DNA from 3 places in the Streptomyces sp. NPDC060035 genome. Region 3 is predicted to be linked to each of the others. Evidence: riboswitches for the same ligand, from Rfam matches in the RefSeq annotation. Region 3 holds a riboswitch; each other region holds the start of a gene.
What was found. A riboswitch is a leader RNA that binds a small molecule or an ion and turns the genes downstream of it on or off. The one in region 3 is predicted to bind thiamine pyrophosphate.
Positions count from the first base shown of each region.

Region 1: another riboswitch for thiamine pyrophosphate. It lies ahead of thiC (phosphomethylpyrimidine synthase ThiC); the one in region 3 lies ahead of thiO (glycine oxidase ThiO).
Region 2: another riboswitch for thiamine pyrophosphate. It lies ahead of ACFWBQ_RS36270 (thiamine ABC transporter substrate binding subunit); the one in region 3 lies ahead of thiO (glycine oxidase ThiO).

Region 1 is NZ_JBHWVO010000009.1:77,884-80,145, reverse strand. Features, by position in the region: gene thiC (phosphomethylpyrimidine synthase ThiC) at 1-1,051, opposite strand, end outside; TPP riboswitch at 1,044-1,177, opposite strand; gene ACFWBQ_RS16545 (YibE/F family protein) at 1,249-2,262, shown strand, end outside.
Region 2 is NZ_JBHWVO010000044.1:18,552-20,813, forward strand. Features, by position in the region: gene ACFWBQ_RS36265 (ABC transporter permease) at 1-80, opposite strand, end outside; gene ACFWBQ_RS36270 (thiamine ABC transporter substrate binding subunit) at 125-1,222, opposite strand; TPP riboswitch at 1,295-1,411, opposite strand; gene rlmN (23S rRNA (adenine(2503)-C(2))-methyltransferase RlmN) at 1,501-2,262, opposite strand, start outside.
Region 3 is NZ_JBHWVO010000012.1:32,005-34,266, forward strand. Features, by position in the region: gene thiS (sulfur carrier protein ThiS) at 1-158, opposite strand, end outside; gene thiO (glycine oxidase ThiO) at 155-1,372, opposite strand; TPP riboswitch at 1,370-1,482, opposite strand; gene ACFWBQ_RS20175 (hypothetical protein) at 1,534-1,875, shown strand; gene ACFWBQ_RS20180 (NAD(P)/FAD-dependent oxidoreductase) at 1,904-2,262, shown strand, end outside.

The sequences.
Region 1 (2,262 bases), on a different contig from region 3:
AGAGCTCCTCGAAGTGCTCGTAGAGGAACGACTCCTTGTGGTGCGCGAGGCACCAGGCCGCCATGATCGAGCCGCCTCGGGACACGATGCCGGTCTTGCGGCGGGCCGTCAGCGGGACGTACGGCAGCCGGACACCGGCGTGCACCGTCATGTAGTCGACGCCTTGCTCGGCCTGCTCGATGACGGTGTCCTTGTAGATCTCCCAGGTCAGCTCCTCCGCCCGGCCGTCGACCTTCTCCAGCGCCTGGTAGAGCGGAACGGTGCCGATCGGCACGGGGGAGTTGCGCAGAACCCACTCACGCGTGGTGTGGATGTTGCGGCCGGTGGACAGGTCCATGACCGTGTCGGCACCCCACTTGGTGGCCCAGGTCATCTTGTCCACCTCCTCCTCGATGGAGGAGGTGACCGCGGAGTTACCGATGTTGGCGTTGACCTTCACCAGGAACCGCTTGCCGATGATCATCGGCTCGATCTCCGGGTGGTTGACGTTGGCCGGCAGCACGGCACGTCCCGCCGCGATCTCCTCGCGCACCACCTCGGGCTCCACGTTCTCCCGGATCGCGACGTACTCCATCTCCGGAGTGATCTCGCCGCGGCGGGCATACGCGAGTTGGGTGACCGGCTGTCCGTCGCGACTGCGGCGGGGCTGGCGGGGGCGGCCGGGGAAGACCGCGTCGAGGTTGCGCAGGCCTCCGCGCGGCGATGTGTGCTTGAGCCCGTCGTCCTCGGGTCGTGCGGGGCGGCCCGCGTACTCCTCGGTGTCGCCGCGGGCGATGATCCAGTTCTCCCGCAGGGGAGCGAGCCCACGGCGGACATCGGTCTCGGTGGTGGGATCGGTGTACGGACCCGACGTGTCGTAGAGCGTCACGTCCTTGCCGTTGGTGAGGTGCACCTGACGGACCGGCACCCGGAGGTCCGGGCGCGAGCCCTGGACGTACCCCTTGTGCCAGCCGATGGACTTCCCGGCCTCGTTGTTCGCCGCGTCCTGCGCATTCTGGATGTTCTGCGCATTCTGCTTCGAGGCAGGCGTGCGTGCGTCCGCTGTGGTCATGAGACCTACTCCCTACGCCGGCATTACCCGGTAACAGGTTCGGCGGTCGGCGCAGCGTGTCCCGTACGGATATACGGAGGTCAGCGCCCTCTCAGCCCGGTGCTCCGAGCTCCCGCGTGTGCAAAGGTGCCTCCACGCTAGCCTCCCTGCTGGCGTGCTGGCCAGAGGGCCTCTTCGCTTCTTGGGATGATCGCCCGGTGACGTCCTCCCCGAGCGCCCCCGAACCGCACGGCTCCGAATCCGGCAGCACACAGAGTCATGCGCCCGGCCACACGCACAGCCACGGCCCCGCCGCGCCCGTGTCCAAGCATCTGCGCAAGGTCATCGCCGCCGTGCTGATCCCGTTCGCAGCCGCGGTCGTTGTCGGTCTCGTGGCCTTCTGGCCGGGCGGCGCCCCCTCCCACGAGCGCACGGGTGTCGGCTTCGACCGGCAGACCCAGCAGGGCAAGGTGGTGAAGATCGACAAGGTGGACTGCGCGGACGTGAATGCCGCACAGGTGCCACCGACCGGTGACACCTCGACGCCCTCGGGGCGCGAGGCCGTCGACGAACAGTCGGGGCTGTGCAAGAAGGCCACGATCGAGGTGACGAGCGGCAAGGACAAGGGCCGTACGTTCGTCGAGATCATCCAGCCCGACGCCTCCAGGCAACTGCAGGACGGCCAAGGGGTGGTTGTGGCGTACGCGCCCGACGCGCCCCACGATCTGCAGTACTCGGTGACCGACGTGGACCGTACGTTCCCGATGGCTCTGCTGGCCGGGATCTTCGCCCTCGCGGTGATCGTGGTGGGCAGGCTGCGCGGACTGATGGCGCTGATCGCACTCGCGGTCTCGTTCGCCGTGCTGACGCTGTTCATTCTGCCGGCGATCCTGCAGGGCTCGAATCCGCTGGTCGTCGCGGTGATCGGGGCCAGCGCCATCATGCTGATCGCCCTCTACATGTGCCACGGACCGACCGCACGCACATCCGTGGCCGTCATCGGCACGCTCATCTCGCTGCTGCTGATCGGACTGCTGGGCTCCCTCTTCATCGGCTGGGCACGTCTGAGCGGCAACACGGATGACAACACCGGACTGATTCACGGGCTGTACCCGGACATCGACATGAGCGGCCTGCTGCTGGCCGGTGTCATCATCGGCTCGCTCGGGGTGCTCGACGACGTGACCGTCACCCAGACGTCGGCGGTCTGGGAACTGCACCAGGCAGACCCG
Region 2 (2,262 bases), on a different contig from region 3:
TCCGCCTTCAGCCCCCGTCCGACGATCGCGACGACGGGGTAGGCGAAGAACAGCGCGAAGAACGCGACGGGCACGGCCATGAGCCCGAGCCGCACCGCGTTCCCCCTCCACGAGGGCCGAGCGGCTACTTCACGACGAGCGAGGACCACGACTGGACCCACTGCTCACGGTTCTTGGCGATCTTCTCCGGGTCCACCGTCGCCGGCTTGTCGACCGTCGCACCGAACTTCGTGAAGAGTTCCGGCAGCGCCGCGTCCTTCGCGACCGGGTTCACGAACATGTTCAGCGGCATGTCCTCCTGGAACTGCTTGCTGATGAGGAAGTCCAGCAGCACCTTGCCGCCCGCCTCGTTCTTCGCACCGTTCAGCAGGCCGGCGAATTCGATCTGGCGGAAGCAGGTTCCGGTGGCGACACCGGTCGGTGCCTCGGTGGGCTGCGGCTCCGCGTACAGCACCTCGACGGGCGGGCTGGAGGCGTACGAGACGACGAGCGGCCGGTCGGCCTCGGTCTTCTTGCCGCCCGCGGAGCCGGAGAACTCCTCGTTGTACGCCTGCTCCCAGCCGTCGACGACCTTGACGCCGTTGCTCTTCAGCTTCTTCCAGTAGTCCTGGTAGCCACTCTCGCCGTAGGTGGCGACGGTGCCGAGGAGGAAGCCGAGGCCGGGCGAGGAGGTCGCGGCGTTCTCGGTGACGAGAAGGTTCTTGTACGCGGGCTTCAGCAGGTCGTCGAACGACTGCGGCGGCGCGAGCTTCTTGTCGGCGAAGTACTTCTTGTCGTAGTTGACGCAGATGTCGCCGGTGTCGACGGGCGTGACCCGGTGCTTGTCCGCGTCCAGCTGGGTGTCGGCCGCAACGCGGTCGAGGCCCTTCGCCTCGTACGGCGTGAACAGTCCGTTGTCCAGGGCACGGGAGAGCAGCGTGTTGTCGACGCCGAAGAACACATCTCCGCGGGGGGAGCCCTTGGTCAGGATCTCCTGGTTGAGCGCGGCACCGGCGTCACCGCTCTTCAGCACCTTGACCGTGTATCCGGTCTCCTTGGTGAACGCCTTCAGAACCGCGTCCGAGGCGTTGAAGGAGTCGTGGCTGACGAGGGTCACGGTCTTGGAACCCTTGGAGTTCCCGGAACCGGAGGCGTCGCCCTCGGATCCGCCGCAGCCCGCGAGCACGGTGACGCCGAGCGCGGCGGCAAGCGCCGTCGCGGCGCACTTCGTGGTGGTGTTCATGGTGATTCCTCCTGGAGGTGACCAGGAAGAGACGCGGCCCTGCCCGCTCGGTGAGCGGGCAGGGCGCAACAGCTTGAGTAAGGTCCGAACTTCCTACCCGGAATGACCCGGGCGAGGTTCAGAGGGTCTGCGGCCGACCTGTCCTCGGTGCCGCACTCTCAGCGCTGTGGCGCTCCCCTGTCGGAATATGAAGTTGATTTTCGGACCAGGCTACACCGGCGCGATCAAGCCGGTGCACCGCCTGTACCGGGCCGCCGTACCGCCGGTAGCGGTCGGTCTCAGCGCTCGGAGGCCGCGAGCTGTCCGCAGGCACCGTCGATCTCCTGACCACGGGTGTCACGGACCGTGACGGGCACACCATGAGCGGCGATAGCCTCGACGAACGCCTTCTCGTCCTCGGGCCGCGAGGCGGTCCACTTGGACCCGGGCGTCGGGTTCAGCGGGATGAGGTTGACGTGCACACGCTTACCCTTGAGCAGTCGGCCGAGCCGGTCGCCCCGCCATGCCTGGTCGTTGATGTCACGGATCAGCGCGTACTCGATGGAGATACGGCGGCCGGACTTGTCCGCGTACTCCCACGCCGCGTCCAGCACCTCCCGGACGTTCCAGCGCGTGTTCACGGGGACGAGGGTGTCGCGCAGCTCGTCGTCCGGGGCGTGCAGCGAGACGGCGAGACGGCATTTGAAGCCCTCGTCGGCGAAGCGCAGCATGGCCGGCACCAGGCCCACCGTGGACACGGTGATCCCGCGCTGCGAGAGCCCGAGGCCGTCCGGGTCCGGATCCGTCAGCCGTCGGATCGCTCCGACCACCCGCTTGTAGTTGGCCAGGGGCTCACCCATGCCCATGAAGACGATGTTGGACAGCCGCGCGGGCCCGCCCGGAACATCACCGTCGCGCAGCGCCCGCATTCCGTCCACGATCTGGTGCACGATCTCGGCGGTCGAGAGGTTCCGGTCGAGGCCGGCCTGCCCGGTCGCACAGAACGGGCAGTTCATCCCGCACCCGGCCTGCGACGAGATGCACATCGTCACCCGCTCCGG
Region 3 (2,262 bases):
GCCTCGTTGACCGCCGCGGCGACACCGGAGTGTGCCGTGGTCAGGGTCGCGACCAGCGTGCTCAGCGCGGTATCGGCCGGGACGGTGCGGAGTTCCCCGTTGACGGATACGGACACGGAGGCAGACGCAGAAACGCCGGTGGGCAGGGGCTCTGTCATGCGGGCTGCTCCTGAGGTGCTGGGGAGAGGGCTCCGGGAGAAGGGTTCCGGGAGGCGGGGCCCCGGCGGGAGGGCGCGAACCGGCTCGGTGCGAAGGGGCGGGCCTCGGCGGGCAGTTCGCCGGTGGTCAGCACGTGGGCCATCACGTCACCGGTGAGGGGCGTCAGCAGCACCCCGTTGCGGTGGTGGCCGGTGGCGAGGTGCAGGCCGGGCAGCGCCGTCGGACCCAGCAGCGGGGCGTTGTCCGGAGAGGCGGGGCGCAGGCCCGCGCGGGTCTCGGTCAGCGGCAGCTCGGTGATGCCCGGCACCAGCTCGTGGGCGTCGCGCAGCAGTTCGTAGACCCCGCCCGCGGTGACCGTGGTGTCCCAGCCCATCTCCTCGCTGGTCGCGCCGACGACCAGCTCGCCGTTGGCGCGCGGGACGAGATAGACGTGGCTGCCGCGGACCACGGCCCGTACGGTCCGGCTGAGGAAGGGGGCGTACGCGGGCGGCACGGCCAGCCGCAGCACCTGCCCCTTGACCGGGCGGACCGGTGGCACGATCTCCTCGGGGAGCCCGGCGAGCCTGCCGCTGAGGCTGCCGGCGGCCAGCACGACCTGGTCGGCGCTCAGCTGCGTACCGTCCGCGAGGACCGCTCCGGTCGCACGGCCGCCCGTCACGGAGAGCCGTTCGGCCCGGGCCCGGTGGAAGACCACTCCGGCCCGTTCGCACGCGGTGACCAGCGCCGAGGCCAGCCGACGGGGATCCACCTGGTGGTCGCCGTCGGCCCGCAGCCCGCCCCGCACGCCGGGGGCGAGCATCGGCTCCAGCCGGCGGCACTCGCGGCCGGTCAGCCACTCCGAGGCCAGTCCCGAACGCTGCTGCAACGCGTGCAGCTCCCGCAGATGGGCCCGGTCGTCGGAGTCCAGCGCGACGGCCAGCGTGCCGCAGGCACGGAAGCCGGTCTCCTGCCCGCTCGCTTCTTCCAGCTCGGCCACGAACGCCGGATAGCGCGCGGCGGAGGCGACATTGAGGGCGAGCAGCGTCTGCTCGCCGTAGTGGAGTTCGGTGACGGCGGCGAGCATGCCGGCCGCGACCTGGGCGGCCCCGCCGCCCGGTTCGGGATCGGCGACCGCGACGGACATTCCGCGCCCGGCCGCCCGCCAGGCGGTCACCAGACCGATGATGCCGCCCCCGACAACCAGGACGTCGGATCCGTTTCCGGAGATGCGCATGGGCGTCCAGCCCCTCCCTTCGCCGGCATGACCCGGATCAGGTTCGTACGGTCGGAGGCCGGTCAGCCTCCCTCTCAGCCCGGTGCGTCCGGGCTCCCGCGAGTGCCTTACGTTGGCCACCCTAAACCCCGCCACCCGTAGCCAGTAAGGGAGCAGCCGCCGTGGCCCGTTCACTCGACGGACTCGTCCTCTCGCCCGTCGCCGACCAGGCGCCCGGCCAGGTGGGCACCCGCACCCGCTTCACGTACCGGGAGCGGGAGGGCCGGATCTGGGCCGAGTACACGGGCGGTGACGTCGTCCGCGGCCATCTCGTCGGCACCCGGCAGGGCGACACCCTGGACTTCCGGTACGTGCAGCTGAAGCAGGACGGAACGACTTCCGGCGGTCACTGCGTCTCGACCGTCACGGATCTTCCCGACGGCCGGGTGCGGCTGGACGAGCGGTGGGAGTGGGAGTCCCAGGAGGGCAGCGGGACGAGTGTGGTGGAGGAGCTCGTCGGCTGACGGAACGTCAGGTGGCTAGGGTGGCCGGGTGAGTGAGCAGACGGAACACCGGGAAGCAGGACAGCGGCCACGCCGGGTCGTGATCGTCGGCGCGGGCATGGCCGGCGTGCAGACCGCTGTGGCCCTGCGCGAACAGGGCTTCGCCGGCCCGGTCACCCTGATCGGCGCGGAACCGCACCAGCCGTACGACAGGCCGCCCCTGTCGAAGGCGGTCCTGCTCGGCCTGGCCGAGGACTCGGCGTTCGACATCGACTTCGAGGCGCTGGACATCACCCTGCGACTGGGGCTCGACGTGAGCGGCCTGCGCGCCGCCGCCCACGAACTGGACACTCCTCAGGGCCCCGTCCCGTACGACGTGCTGGTCCTCGCCACCGGGGCCGAGCCCGT